Algoriphagus sp. Y33: one gene and its partner. The protein of the gene in region 1 interacts with the protein of each later gene in a pairwise test. Links are inferred from orthologs where the notes say so. Each region holds a gene or a part of one and is shown on either strand. Other genes may lie near its edges.

Evidence for each region.
Region 2: the proteins of leuS (region 1) and ligA interact in binary tests that used the Escherichia coli proteins (3 or more experiments, as listed by UniProt). The link is inferred for Algoriphagus sp. Y33 from one-to-one orthologs.

Annotation. Positions count from the first base shown.
Region 1 is NZ_CP061947.1:4,449,484-4,460,744, reverse strand. Bases 4,099-7,384 are described here. They hold leuS (leucine--tRNA ligase), read right to left. Parts: upstream 7,074-7,384; coding sequence 4,299-7,073; downstream 4,099-4,298. Other genes in these bases: ID165_RS17920 (nucleotidyltransferase family protein), read right to left, coding at 4,099-4,214. In the rest of the region: ID165_RS17945 (aldehyde dehydrogenase family protein), read right to left, coding at 1-237; ID165_RS17940 (AraC family transcriptional regulator), read left to right, coding at 415-1,338; ID165_RS17935 (FkbM family methyltransferase), read right to left, coding at 1,853-2,692; ID165_RS17930 (glycosyltransferase family 4 protein), read right to left, coding at 2,692-3,762; ID165_RS27155 (hypothetical protein), read right to left, coding at 3,805-3,891; more of ID165_RS17920, read right to left, coding at 3,909-4,098; ID165_RS17910 (amidohydrolase), read left to right, coding at 7,453-9,057; ID165_RS17905 (GNAT family N-acetyltransferase), read left to right, coding at 9,120-9,572; ID165_RS17900 (7-carboxy-7-deazaguanine synthase QueE), read left to right, coding at 9,872-10,498; ID165_RS17895 (OmpA family protein), read left to right, coding at 10,551-11,261.
Region 2 is NZ_CP061947.1:4,183,536-4,187,764, reverse strand. What follows is about bases 1-3,033. They hold ligA (NAD-dependent DNA ligase LigA), read right to left. Parts: upstream 2,726-3,033; coding sequence 275-2,725; downstream 1-274. Other genes in these bases: dapA (4-hydroxy-tetrahydrodipicolinate synthase), read right to left, coding at 1-140. Outside these bases: ID165_RS16745 (TetR/AcrR family transcriptional regulator), read left to right, coding at 3,258-3,890; ID165_RS16740 (GrpB family protein), read left to right, coding at 3,940-4,229. UniProt on the Escherichia coli protein: DNA ligase that catalyzes the formation of phosphodiester linkages between 5'-phosphoryl and 3'-hydroxyl groups in double-stranded DNA using NAD as a coenzyme and as the energy source for the reaction.

The DNA of each region.
Region 1 (11,261 bases):
AGCAGAGGTTTTAGACCAAGTCTTGAAAGCAACATGAGCGGCATCGATTGCTTTTTCTATGTCTTCCTTGTTACCTCTCGCGGCCTTTGTGAATGGCTTTCCATCGATAGGGGAAATATTGTCAAAGTATTCTCCTGAACTGGGGGCTACCCATTTTCCGCCAATAAAATGATCGTATTTGTCCTTTACAGAAGGACGGTCTACAGGTTTGGATTGGGATAATGTTAACGTTGTCATATCACACGGTTATTTTGGTTATGATCAAATTTCCAAATTTCCCGTTATTAAAAATTACACTGGAACAACATCCCATCCACCTGAGTTGATTAATTGGGTAGTGCTTGCTTAGGGTTAAATGATTTAGGGGACACTATCCGATTTCAGAAAGCATTTAATTATTAGTATTTTAAAGGCATGACCCAAAATGATTTTATTGCCGGTGTTCCTTGGAGGAATGCCAGGGACTTGAAAACGCTGGTAGAGAACAGAACTACTTACACATTGGATAACTGTGAGTTGAATATCTTCGAGACTCACCAGCAGGCCGATGATGTCAATTTGGTCTTTGGAGATCTGGTGCTGACTACTATGCTAAAAGGCAAGAAGGTAATGCACCTGTTTGATCGGCCGGGCTTTGAGTATTTGCCGGGTGAATCGGTGATCGTCCCGCCCAATGAAGTGATGAAAATTGATTTTCCTGAAGCTCGCATCAACAATCCCACGCAATGCATAGCCCTTTCGATATCAAAAGAGATGATTGAAGCCACTTTTAACTTATTGAATGAGAAGTTCCCTGATAAAATGATTAAAAAAGACTGGGGCTTGGATCTCAATTATTTTCATTTAATCAATACTCAGGATCTCTCCGAAATCATCAACCGCTTTATTAGAATAGGAGTGAAGGACGGTTCTAGAGAAAAAGACCTAATCGCTTCGTTAGCACTCAAGGAACTTCTGATTAGGCTGACCCAGACTCAGGCTCGGGATATGATGGAGAAGTTTTATAAAGAATTGGCTGCGGGAAACAGAATGGCACATGTCGTCGATTATATTAAAAAGAATATTCGGGAATTAATTTCTCTGGAGGAGTTGGCTTCCCAGGCATGTATGAGCAAAGCTCATTTTATTCGCACGTTTAAGTTGGATATGGGACTGACTCCGATGGGATTTGTACTTCAAGAACGATTGAAGCTTTCAAAACAGTACTTGATTTTAGGTGGATTTCAGATTCAGGAAGTTTGCTATATGTCGGGATTTCGCAATATCACGTATTTTATCCGCGCTTTTAAGGAGGAATTTGGCGTGACACCAAAAGTATTTCAGTCCAATAAAACTTAGTTATCGTGAAAATTTGCATAAAATAATTATTTGTTTTTGGGCGGTTTGAAACATTTTCACTATGTTTAACAAAATATAAAGATCAAAAAAACAAATACACAGCAAGGATTACGAAAGTATATTTGGTTTTAGATGATTGACAATAGACCCACTCTAGGGGGCTTTTACTAAAAAGGCTCCCTTTTTTTATGCTTATTTTTTTTAACATTATGTTAATATGAAAAAATTTGGTTTAAAAAACCTTTGATTTAGATCAAAAATGTGTTGAAGTCTGGAAATTCGGTTAAAAATAGTTAAAGAGTCGTTGTTTGGTGTTTTAGACTGAAAATTTGGCGTAGCTGGAAAAGCCTTCTCTAAAATTCTGAAAAGGTAGTTTTTGAGCTTTAAAATACTGGAAAGGTTTGACGGTTAATTGTACCCGGTCGATTTGGGGTTTTGTCTTTTGCAGTTTGAAACCTATGCATACTACTAAACTTCTTGTCTTGAGTGCCAGATTCTGTCGTCAGGATACATTTTACTGTGGAATAGCTACAATATTACAGAAATTAGGTAGTTGGTTTACCTTGCTCAACGAACCTCTAAGCCCTACTTTCGAAAAGGAATAATTGAAAGGCTTCAGAAGTGTCAAAATATCCTCAGGCAGATACCCTCCGGCTATGCAGGCATCCTTGTTTATTTCCAGAAGAATAACGGGACGGTTTTGTTTCAATGTATTCAGAGCGCCTTTTAGTACCTGAAGTTCGGCTCCTTCTACGTCAATCTTCAAAAAATCCACTTTATTGATTTTCAGTGATTTTAGCTGCTCATCCAGTGTGTCAAGCTGGATTTTTCCGGATTCGATACTGAATTTTTCCGTATTGTAAATGGTGTTTGTCCCTTCGTTGGAATCGGCACTGGAATAGAGAATGACTTCTCCTTTTTGATCTGATAATCCTAGTTTTATAGGCGTAATGGTTTTGTGGAATGATTTATTGAGCCGGATGTTTTCAGCCAATTGATCAAAAAGTTGCTGCATAGGTTCGAAAGCAACGACTCTTCCTTTTGCACCAACTTTTCTGGCTGCCCAAAGTGAGTATTCACCCTGATTGGCACCCACATCAATGAATGTATCTCCCTTTTTCAGGGCCTTTTCCAAAACAAAAATGGGGGCCCAGTCATGGGCACCGCGCCAATAAATCGCATTGCCCATTTGCTTTGCAATATCCACTTTCATCACTACGCTCCTAAATTTGAAATTTCTCCAGTTTTCACCTTGACTCGAAGATTTGAAGAATTTTCGAAACAATTTTGTGACAAAAAAGCCGCCCGGAATCACATATAAATTTCTCGAAATTTTACTTAATAAGTGCTCCATTAGTTGGTGTATGACTGACCTGTAAATTGTTCCAAGGACTCAATTAATTTCTGCTCTCTAAGCTGTAGAGAATAATTGGCTTGGATATGAAGTCGTGAATTTAGGGAAAGTAAGTCTTTGTTGACACTGTTGAGGGCTTTATCCATAATCGGAATAGCAGCTTTCAGTGATTTTTCGGTAATGATAAAGCCTGAGTTCCCTACAATTTTTGGTATGTGATTCGTGCCGGAACCTATTGGAATTGCTCCACAAAGCATGGCTTCGCATAGAGCGCAGCCGAATCCTTCAAAACTGGAAAGCTGAAAGTAAAACTCACTTTTCTGATACCAACTGAGCAATTCCTCCGAGGTGAGAAATCCTAGGAAATGCACATTGTCAGTCTTTTTATGTGTTATTTCTAAGGTTTTAATCCCTGCAAAATAGAAGTTGCTAGTTGGATACTTCTTGGCAATCTCAAGAATCAGATCCCCTCCCTTAAGCTTAAACTGAGAAGGAGACATTACTGCCAAAAAGCTGTTTGCTATTCTTTTTGGCTTGTCGGGCAGGAGCCACTGAGTATCATCGAGTCCATTGTAAATTGTTTTTAGCGGAACGGTAAGCTTGGGGAAATGATACAAAAGACCCTGTTTTCTCGAAGTGATCGCCGGATCAAAAAGCAGTTCCGTTTCTATCAAAGATTCGCTTACCGGGAATATTGCATCAGCTTTGTGGTAGCTGAATTTGCATATTCGCTTCAGTAGACTGATGCGAAGGCTGCCGTAATTTATTTCGGGAATACTAGCACAATCAGTTCCATGGGTGACAATAAAGACTTTCTTTCTAAATACCTTGCCAAAGACAATCCCCCAAAATGCCCAATATCCCCCAAAATTGACGATAATTAATTTAGCCCCGAATATGTTTGTGAGCATGGAGAAAAATTGGGCTATGAAATTAAGTGGAGCAAGTTTTTTATTGCTCCAAGGCTGGTTGATGACCCGAACATCAAAATAGTTGCGCAGAATCCTTATGTCACTTTTTACAAATGACTGCGTGGATGGTGTTACATACACTAGTTTGGTTCGGCTCATTTAGTTTTATTGGACTTTGCGTGATTTGAGTGGCCTGATTCGTCACGAATTATCTAGAAGAGTTTTAACTTCCTTTTTTAAAATCGGAAAATATTGACTGATAATTTTCAGAATAATTTCATAGGATATGTTTCCATATTCATGTGCTATGATGTTTCTAGCATTAATAATTTTGTCTCTTCCACCTCCTCTTTGAAATATGGATTGCGAATTGCTTCGCGTTCTATGAGATCGATATTACGGTTAAAAAGATCTTCCAATGCAAATTTGAATTCGAAAAAAATTGTAGCAAAATCCTTAATATTCAACTTGTCAAAATCGATCAAAAAATCCAGATCGCTTTCATCATTGAAAGAAGTAGTCATCACAGAGCCAAAGACAAAGAGCTGCTTTACTTTGTGTGTTTTACAAAGTAAGTTTAGTGCTTCCCTATTTTTCTCTATGAGATCCATATGTCAAAGATAAGCTGAAACAAATTAACACGAAAAAAGCTCAACCTGTTATAGCTTGAGCTTTATCTATTGATTTTAAGATTTTTAAACCACCAAATTCACGATTTTTCCCGGAACGATGATGATCTTTTTAGGGGCTTTTCCTTCCAGCCATTTCTGTACCGTCTCGTCACCCAAGGCCGCTTCTTGGATTTGATCTTTGGTGAGGGAAAGGTCTAGGTTGATCTTCGCTCTCATTTTTCCATTGATCATTACCGGATATTCGAATGCACTTTCTTTCAGATGACTTTCATCAAATGTAGGAAATGCAGATTCGGTGATAGATTTTTCATTCCCTAAAAGGCTCCACAATTCCTCAGCGATGTGAGGAGCATAAGGCGAAACCAAGAGGGCTAGAGGTTCGAGAATTTTGCGCTTATTGGATTTAAGTGCGCTTAGTTCGTTTACACAGATCATAAAGCTGGATACTGAAGTATTGAAGGAGAAGTTAGCCATGTCTTCCTCCATTTTTTTCAGTGCCTTGTGAAGGGCTTTGTATTCTTCCTTGCTTGGTTCGGCATCCGATACCTGGAACTCACCTGAATTGCTGTGATAAAGATTCCAAAGCTTACGGAGAAACTTGAATACTCCGTCGATTCCGTTGGTGTTCCAAGGTTTGAATTGCTCCAAGGGGCCCAAAAACATCTCATACAGCCTCAAGGTATCCGCGCCATATCGTTCGATGATATCATCCGGATTGACCACGTTGTATTTTGACTTGGACATTTTTTCCACTTCAGATCCGCAGATGTATTTGCCGTCTTCCAGGATGAATTCGGCATCTGCCAGATCAGGTCTCCAGGCTTTGAATTTATCCAGGTTCAACTGATCGTTGTGGACGATGTTGACATCCACATGCATCGCAAATGAGTCGTATTGGTCCCGTAGTCCGTAGCTCACAAATTTGTTGGTGCCTTTGACTCTATATACAAAATTTGATCTTCCCTGGATCATGCCTTGGTTGATCATCTTCTGGAAGGGCTCATCTACGCTCACTACTCCAAGATCGTAAAGGAACTTGGTCCAGAATCTGGAATACAATAAGTGACCGGTAGCATGCTCAGATCCCCCGATGTATAAATCTACAGCTCCCCAGTAATCTGTTTTCGCTTTGTCGGCAAATTCAGTTTCATTTTTAGGATCAGTATATCTGAAGAAATACCAGCTTGATCCTGCCCAGCCAGGCATAGTGCTTCTTTCAAGAGGGAATTCACCATCCGGAGTTTTGTAGTTCCAGTCTTTCGCTCTTGCAAGTGGAGGTTCTCCATCTTCGGTAGGCAGGTATTTGTCTACCTCCGGCAATACCAAAGGCAAATCTTTTTCTTCAATCAAATAGGGTAATCCTTCCTTGAAATAAACCGGAAGCGGCTCACCCCAATAACGTTGTCGGGTGAAAATCGCATCCCGCATCCGGTATTGGATCTTACCTTTTCCTATGCCTTTTTCCTCTAAAAATTCTATGGCTTTGTCCATAGCATCCTTCATGTACAGATCTGAGATAAAGCCGGAGTTGATGATCAAGCCACCTTTCCCCGGAAAAGAGCCTTCTTCCATGGAGCCGTCGATCACTTGTCTGATCTCAAGTCCGAAGTGCTTGGCAAAGTTGTAATCCCGCTCGTCATGTGCAGGTACAGCCATCACGGCACCGGTACCATAACCTGCCAAAACATAATCGGCTACCCAAACTTGGATTTCTTCACCGTTGAATGGATTGATCGCATAGGATCCTGTAAATGCACCTGAGATGGTTTTGACATCACTCATACGCTCGCGTTCCGAACGGTTTTTGGCTACTTCAATGTACGCTTCCGCTTTTTCGCGTTGATCTTCAGTGATCAGAGCCGCTGCCAGATCGCTTTCCGGTGCCAAAGCCAAATAGGTGACACCATATATAGTATCCACACGGGTAGTAAATACCTTGATGGTTTGTTCTGAGTCTTTTACTTGGAAAACCACATCAGCTCCGATGGATTTACCAATCCAGTTGCGCTGCATTTCTTTGATCGGTTCAGACCAATCGACTTTTTCCAAGCCTTGCAATAATCTATCTGCGTAGGCGGTGATCCGCATAGACCACTGCATCATCTTTTTACGCTCCACCGGATGGCCGCCACGCTCGGAGAAGCCTTCTTTTACTTCATCATTGGAAAGTACTGTTCCCAGTGCCGCACACCAGTTGACTGTGGTTTCGGCTAGAAATGTCAGTCTGTATTTTAGAAGTGTTTCCTGCTTTTCTTTTTCGGAGAAAGCATTCCACTCTGCAGCGCTGAACTTTTGAGTATCTTCATCACAAACAGCCTTCACGTTGGCATTTCCTTCTTTTTCAAATCGTGCAACCAAAGACTCAATGGAAAGTGCTTTGTCCGCATCCTGATCATAGTAGCTATTGAAAAGCTGCATAAAGATCCACTGCGTCCACTTATAGTAGTCTGGATTAGAGGTTCTTACCTCTTTGCTCCAGTCGAAAGCAAAGCCTATGTTTTTCAGTTGTTCAGTATAACGGGCAATGTTTTCTTCCGTAGTGATCGCAGGATGTTGACCTGTTTGAATCGCATATTGCTCCGCAGGTAGTCCAAAGCTGTCATAACCCATCGGATGAAGAACGTTGAATCCCTTCAACTTCTTAAATCTACTGACGATATCCGATGCGATATATCCCAGCGGATGCCCTACATGGAGTCCGGCACCTGAGGGATAGGGGAACATGTCGAGAGAATAGAATTTAGGTTTGTCCGGGTTTACCTTGGCAAGGAAAGTTTGGTTGTTTTCCCAGTATGCCTGCCATTTTTTCTCGATTTCTCTAAAATTGTACTCCGCCATGATTGAATTATTCGTTATTTTTTAGCTGAACGCCTGCAAAAATAGAAAAATTGCCGGGCTTTGGAATTCAAATTCATAATTCCTCCCAACATCCATTTTTTCCTTTGGTCATTTTTGTCAGAATTGATGAAACATTTTTAATATTTTACATCTCAACCTAGCCACTAATCCTATGAAATCGAGCAGGACTAAAAAGTCACACAGATGCATGATTATGCGCCCTGCGAGATTCTCCCGATGAAAAATCGGGACATGCTATATGGCCACTGAAAAACAATTATAAACATATGAAATCGAGCATGTCGAAGACGACACACAGAGGGATGGTTATTCGCCGTGCGAGATTCCATCTGACCATTAAAAATCAAAATATAAACAGATGAAATCAACTTTACTATGCCGCTATATTGGGTTATTCTTTTTTATGATACTCCTGACTCCGCACTCTTTTGCTCAAAAGAGAATGACCCCAAAGAGAATCACCGAACTCAAGCAAGAAGCCGTACTTCTGGTAGATCAGAAAGCTAAAATGAGTCAGGTGATGGTGGATAAAATCTTCAGCTTTGCTGAATTGGGCTTTCAGGAAATTGAATCATCCAAGTACTTGACCGAAATACTCCGTGAAAGTGGTTTTGAGATAGAAATGGGTGTCTCCGGTATTCCTACGGCCTGGTTTGCTACCTGGAAAAACGGGGAGGGACCGACCATTGCACTGGGTTCTGACGTGGATAACATTCCCAAGGCCTCCCAATATCCGGGCGTAGCTTATCATAAACCGATTGTGGAGGGAGCTCCGGGACATGGAGAGGGGCACAATGCAGGGATTCCTTTGAATATTACGGCGGCTTTGGCGGTGAAGGAGATTATGGAGCGTGAGAATATAGGCGGTACGCTTGTGCTCTGGCCGGGAATTGCGGAGGAGCTGGTGGCAGCCAAAGCTTGGTACACTAGGGACGGTTTATTTGATGGGGTGGATATTTGTATTTTCACCCATGTTGCAAATAATCTTGGGGTGAGCTATGGACAAACTTCGGGTACCGGACTGATCTCTGTGGAATATACGTTCTCAGGCGAGGCGGCTCATTCTGCCGGAGCTCCCTGGAGGGGGAAAAGTGCGTTGGATGCTGCTGAGTTAATGAATGTAGGCTGGAATTATAGAAGAGAGCATTTAGATCCTCTGAAGCGTTCACATTCGATTTTTACAGACGGGGGTGATCAGCCCAATGTGGTTCCTTCCAAAGCTTCCATTTGGTATTATTTCCGGGATGTGAACTATGAAGGAATAATGGAAATGTATGAGATGGCCAATAAAATGGCGGAGGGGGCAGCACTGATGACCGATACTGAAGTGACTTCAAAAATTCTCGGGACAGCTTGGCCGCGACATTTCAATAAAACCATTGCTGAGAAAATGTATGCAAATATTCTTGAAGTGGGCTTGCCTGAATGGTCTGAGGCAGATCAGCAATTGGCCAAAGCAGTGCAAACTGAATTGGGGGTTAAAAAAGTGGAAGGTTTACCCACCAAATTGGATACGCTTGGATTGCCTGTCAAGGAACCGAGGTCAGGAGGCTCGGATGATATAGGAGATGTTTCTTGGGTAGTTCCTACGGTTACGTTGAGATTTCCGTCCAATATTCCCGGACTTCCGGGACATCACTGGAGCAATGCGATTGCGATGGCAACTCCTATTGCACATAAAGGAGTGACTGCAGGAGCCAAAGCTGAGGCGATGACAATTTTGGATTTCTTGCTTCAGCCGGAATTGGTGGACGAAGCCTGGGATTATTTCAAAAATGTGCAGACAAAGGAGACAGTATACAAGCCTATGATTTCTGCGGATGATGAAGCTCCTATTTACCTGAATAAAAGGATTATGGACCAATTCCGTCCGGAAATGGAAAAGTTCTATTACGATGAGGCTAAGTTTGACACTTATTTGGAGCAATTGGGAGTGGTTTATCCAACACTTAAAAAAGATTGATGTTGAAAGCACAGTAGAAGTTTACAGTGCTATGATTTTCCGGTTTTTAAGTTTTCAACGTAATGAAAAGTGATTTATCAGAAGTAATAGTTCGTAAAGCTTCGCTTGAAGAGCTTCTTTGGGTGCATGAACGCATCCCGGAGTTTGGAGGCATGGGAGACTTGGATCTTTATAGAAAAAGATTGGAGGGCAAGAGACATTTGTCCCTGGTAGCTGAAATAGAAGGTGAATTGACGGGATTTAAGGTTGGGTATCAAAGTGACAAACCCAAGGTCTTTTATTCTTGGATGGGCGGTATTATTGCTGGGTTTAGAAGGAATAATGTAGCGACCGCTCTGGCAGAGTATCAGGAAAATTGGGCAAGAAATAATGGATTCGAAGAAATATTCTTTAAAACCAGAAATCGACTTCCTCCAATGATCAACTTCGGGTTACAAAGAGGGTTTAAGATTATGGAAGTAATCCGAAAAGGGGGCGTGGATGATTATCGGATTGTAATGATGAAAAGATTGTAGAATTTGAAGAGTGAAAATGGCGGAGTTAATCTTTCAACCTGCATTATGCATTAGCATTTCTATTGCGACCAATAATTGCTTCAAAATCAGTCACTGCGTTGCAATTTTCGACTTCACCATAGCGGTGCTATGCCTCAGTCTCCAAACAGCCTGATTTTATTGCAATTAATGGTCTCTTAACGAAACCTAATGCAAAATCCGGGTTCAATTTTCCGATTTTTAAATATTCCAATTCAAAGCCCTACCTTTGAGGCTTAATTCACCCAGCGGTTCAATTGCCCGCTTTACCAAAAATTCAGATGAATATAGAAGAATCAATAGCGCAAGGAGTTCAGCTTCCGGTAATGGAGGCTTTTTATACCATACAGGGAGAGGGGAGATTTTCGGGATATCCTGCTTATTTTATCCGGCTGGGAGGCTGTGATGTAGGATGTGTCTGGTGTGATGTCAAGGAATCATGGGATTCAGGCAAGTGGCCTATCTTTTCCATCGAAACAATTGTTGAAGAAGCTATGGCTTATCCGGGAAGGTTGGTTGTGGTTACAGGAGGAGAACCTTTGATGTATGATCTGGGACCATTGACAGCACTTTTGAAAGAAAAGGGGTTTACTACCAACATTGAAACTTCGGGTGCTTATCCGTTTTCAGGTGATTTTGATTGGGTTTGTTTTTCTCCGAAGAAATTCAAAAAGCCCCATCCCTCGATCTATGCTGAGGCAGATGAATTGAAAGTGGTGGTTTTTCACCAAAGTGATTTTTCCTTTGCCGAAGAGCATGCTTTGTTGGTGAAGACTACGTGCGAATTGCGCCTTCAGCCCGAGTGGAGCAGAGCTGTGAAGTTCACTCCTGCCATTGTTGATTTTGCAAAAAAATACCCAAAATGGAAAGTTTCGCTCCAAACTCATAAATTTATGGACATTCCATAAGTCCATGCGTCCTGCTTTAGTCATAACCCTTCTTTTCCTATCCTTTTCTTTTGTGAAAGCACAAGGATATTCGATCATTGATGGCAAGGCGATCAAGATGTATCAGGAGGCTGGGGAGCTGACATTGACAAGACAATACGATGCGGCTATTGACAAATATAAAGATGCGATTAAGAGGGAAGCATCATTTTTGGAAGCTTATGTGAAATTGACGCAGCTCCAAATTACCAAAGGGGAGTTTGATGATGCGGAGGCTACTGCCCTGGTAGGAAAGTCTCGTTTGTCGGGTAAGAATGCAACTCAGAAACATCGGGCAGATATGGGCTGGGTACTTACTCATGTTTATTTGAAGCAGGGTAGATTTAAAGAAGCATACAATGAATTTCTTACTGTCGATCCGCTGTTTGATTCATCATTCCGTAAGTTGCCCAATTATTTAGAAATGCAGGAACAGATGTTTTTTTTGGCAGGGCAGCTGGAAAATTACAGTCAGATCGAGAAGGAAATATTACCATCTCCGCTCAATGAATTTCAGCTTCAGTATTTTCCTGTATTGACGGCAGATGGTCAGCAGATCCTTTTTACCAAAAGAGATGGTACCGGCAATAATGACAAAGAGGATATTTTTATGGCCTTTGTGTCTCCTGAAGGTAATTGGTCAAAGCCTCAAAGTATAGCGCAGACTATCAATTCACCCTACAATGAGGGGACTTGTACTGTGACCGCAGATGGTAATATCTTAATCTTTACTTCCTGTGATGCG
Region 2 (4,229 bases), 270 kb from region 1 along the record:
GTCGTACCCAAAACCACCAAATAATCCACCCCACCATCGATTACATGGTCAATCAATCGTTTGAGACCGTCGAAATCTATAGAGTAATCATCGTGAAATGGGGTGACAAGGGCTACGCCGGTTCCTTTAAATTGGTTCATTGTTATTAGGTTTGGGAGGCTAAAGATAATGGGATGATAGGAATTGGCATTCTGTTTTTGGAAAAAATGGGTTGAGATATAGTGATCAGTCTCAGTTACCACCAACTGTTTACTGCGACTGAACACTGTAAACTCTAATCACCTATCATCTTCAAAAACTCTTCTTCTGAAATCATCGGGACGCCCAGTTTCTGGGCTTTTTCTTTTTTGCTGGGTCCCATGTCTTCTCCTTCGATGATGAAGTCCAGATTTTTGGAAACGGATGAAATATACTGTCCGCCATGGGCGATCACGGTGTCTTTGATCTCATCCCGCTTGAAATGGGTCAGTTTCCCACTGGCCAAAATCCGCTTACCTTCCAGTGAATTGCCAAGCTGCTTTGATTCGCTTTTCTCTATCTCAAATTTCAATCCGAAGCTTTTCAATCGGGCGATGATCTCTTGGTTTTTCGACTGTTCAAAAAAATCATGGATGCTGTAAACAAGCGTTTCGCCCACGCCATTGATATCCAGTAATTGTTCAGAAGTGGCAGCTTCGAGCTTTTCAATAGAACCAAAATGTCTTGCCAGCAATTGAGCCGTGTTTTCTCCAATGTTTCTAATTCCCAGCGCAAAAAGCACTTTTTCGAAAGGCTGGTTTTTAGATGCTGCGATTCCTTCCATCATGTTTTTGATGACACCGTCTTGGAACGTATTCGCCTTTAGTTTCTTGATGCGGTCGGTGGTTTCCGGTGTCAAATCCAGATTAAGCTTGAGCAGGATTCCATGCACTGTGCCTTCGGTTTTACTGGCCTGAAGGATCGTGTCAAAATCAATTCTTCTACCTAACAGAATCTCTAAAACCACAGCGACGGGCACGTAGTCTTCCAGCTTGGGAAGGTTGTGATCTTTGAGGTGATTGATTAGGTATTCTATCATACCCACATTGGCAGAAGCTTTGGTTTTCCATTTTCTGATTTGATCCTGAAAAGCTCTCAGTGTTTCTGCGAAAGGAATGTCGGTTTTTTCAATTAGGAAATCAGAAATCTGTTTGAACTTAAGTCCCTCAGTCAAGGCGTAAAGTGCTTTTTCCAAGGTGATATAAAGCAATCCGTCACCTTCAGTTTCGTATTGATCTTGGGACATTTCCAAACCCAAAAGTTCATCCTTCCTAGCTTCCAATTCATAAATATCAGCCGGATTGGCAATGAATCCCTGATCGATCAATGCCCTGATCCGTTCCGTTCCCATGGAATCGATATCCATAGCCCGCTTATGCACAAAGTGCTCAATTCTTCCCAGTACCTGGGGAGGACAGGATTCAGCATTGGGACAGTAATGCTTGGCTTCACTTTCTTTTCGTTCCAGTTCAGTTCCGCATTCTGGGCAATGGGTGATATAGGTGAGAGGCTTTGCTTCGGGAGTTCTCCGTTCCGGGTTTACGGCGGTGATTTTAGGGATGATTTCTCCGCCTTTTTCCACAAACACAAAATCACCTTCATGCAGATCCAAGCGTTCAATTTCATTGGCATTGTGTAGGGAGGCCCGCTTCACAGTCGTACCTGCCAAGCTTACGGGGGAAAGGTTTGCCACCGGTGTGATAGCGCCTGTCCGTCCTACCTGGTACGTCACAGACAATAATTCTGTCTCAGCACTTTCAGCTTTGTACTTATATGCAATTGCCCATCGGGGATTTTTGGCTGTAAAACCCAGCTCCTCACGTTGATCGTAGTTATTGACTTTCAAAACTACCCCGTCAGTATCTACAGGCAGCGAAAATCGCTTTTCCTTCCAATCTTCTATGTATTGAATTACTTCTTGGATGTTTTCTACTTTTCTATAGGTTTGGGAGACATTGAATCCCCATGTTTCTAAAAGGGACATGGACTCAGAATGTGTGTTGACACTGAGTTCGTCTCCCAGCAACTGATAGAAATAGCAGTTCAATCTACGCTTGGCGACGACGGAAGAATCTTGCATTTTTAGAGTTCCCGAAGCTGCATTTCTGGGATTGGCGAGAAGTGCATCACCGGCTTCTTCGCGTGTGGCATTGATTTTCAGGAATTCCCTAAGCGGTAAAAATATCTCTCCACGCACTTCGAATCTGTCTGGAATATTGTCTCCTTTTACTTCTAGGGGGATATTTCGGATTGTTCGCACATTGGCAGTGACATCATCTCCGCGGTTTCCGTCCCCGCGCGTTACAGCCCGTACAAAACGCCCGTTCTCATAGACCAAACTGATGGCAACTCCGTCAAATTTCATTTCACAGAAATATTCGTAATCCGTATGCCCAAGACCTTTTGCGACACGCTCATCGAAGGCAATAAGCTCTTCTACAGAATAGGTGTTGCCCAGAGACAGCATGCGGGTCGAGTGCTGTACGGTGAGGAATTCCTTGGTGATTGTCCCGCCCACACGCTGGCTTGGGCTGTCAGGGTCGAGCAAATCCGGAAATGCAGTCTCCAATCGGATCAGTTCCTCCAGCAATTGATCGAACTCGTAGTCAGAGATTTCGGGATTGCTTTCCTGATAATACAGGTTGTTGTGGTGGTTGATTTCTTGACTTAGCTGGGCAATTCGCTTTTCGGCTTCCTGTGGGTTCATGTTTTTGTGGAAAAATTAGGGCTTGTAAAAATAATAGATACTGACCGCAAAGCCACAGAGATCGCAAAGAAAGGGGCCAAGGTTTTTGGAGAAACTGCGTTCTGCGTTCGCACAGACCGTAAGTTTTTTAGGAATAGTAATATTGATTTGGGATTATCCGCAATGATGCCAGTAACCATATTTTCTTTGCTTTACTGGACGGAAGACCCGCTACAGTGGGGGGGGCGAAGACGGGTGACCGACGTGACCTTGACACTAGTGTTTTCCGAATCCTATGATGCTTTTACTGGCAGAAAAGCGGATATACATATATTGATTTATATAAAGTCAGATATGCTGTCCCACTTTTTACATAAAACTGCACCTTAGGGCCTTAGCGGGATCATTTCCAAGACAAAATCTTTGAGGTCAGAAAAAGATCTCAACTGTCATCTCAATGATACACCTTCCGTCTTCGGTCTTCCGTCTATTTTTTTCTGGTATATCCTACCATTATTTTAAATCTTTACCTTCCCTATTTAACTAAATGCATATGAGTAAGAAAGCAAGTGCTGAAAGCAAGATTCTGGATGCGGCCTACAAACTTTTTCTAGAAAAGGGGTATCGCCAAGCTACCATGGACGATATCGCCCAAGTGCTGGGAATGAGTAAAAAAACGCTATATAAATACTATCCAGGTAAACTGGACTTGCTTGCTGCTTCGTTTGAAGTCACAAAAACCAAACTGACAGCCAAAGTGGAAGCAATAGTGGAAAACAGATACATTTCTTTTCCGCTCAAACTGAAGTCCGCGCTGACAGTGATGGCTTCAGTGCTTGGCCCTATCAACCCGGAGCTTTTCGAAGATCTTAGGGAACATGCCCCTGAAATTTGGGAGGATTTGGCACATTATATCCAAGAGTCTGCCCATGTCCGGTTTAAGAAATTGCTGGAGCAGGGAATCGGCGAGGGTATGGTCAAGCCATCTATAAACATCAACCTGGTGGTGATGCTTTATGCGGCTTCCGTACAATCACTTATGGATCCCAAATTTAGGGGGCAATTTCCCGAGCCTATTCAAAAGGGGATGAAAATACCTCCTGCTGATATTTATGATCAGGCGATCACTATTATTTACAATGGAATCATGACTGATAAAGCACGCAATGAATTTGCAAGTGCGTAAGAAAGGCTTTGGCTGATTTTCCTATCTTTGTGCTCTAGTCATAAAAGAAATGAGCAATCCATTATATGAGTTAAAAAAAGATGATTGGAACCGATTTTTTCCAATTCATCTTGAGAGCCACAATCCTCGGTGGAGTGCTGTTTTCCAGAAGGAAAAAGAGTTGATTTTTTCCCAAATTAAAACCTTTGAGCCTATCCTAATTGAGCATGTAGGTAGTACTTCCATCCCCGGAATAAAGGCAAAACCTTACATAGATATCCTAATAGTAATTGGAGAAGAATTGCTTTTTAATGAAGATATAATATCAGCGCTGACTGCCATTGGTTATACTTATTTTTT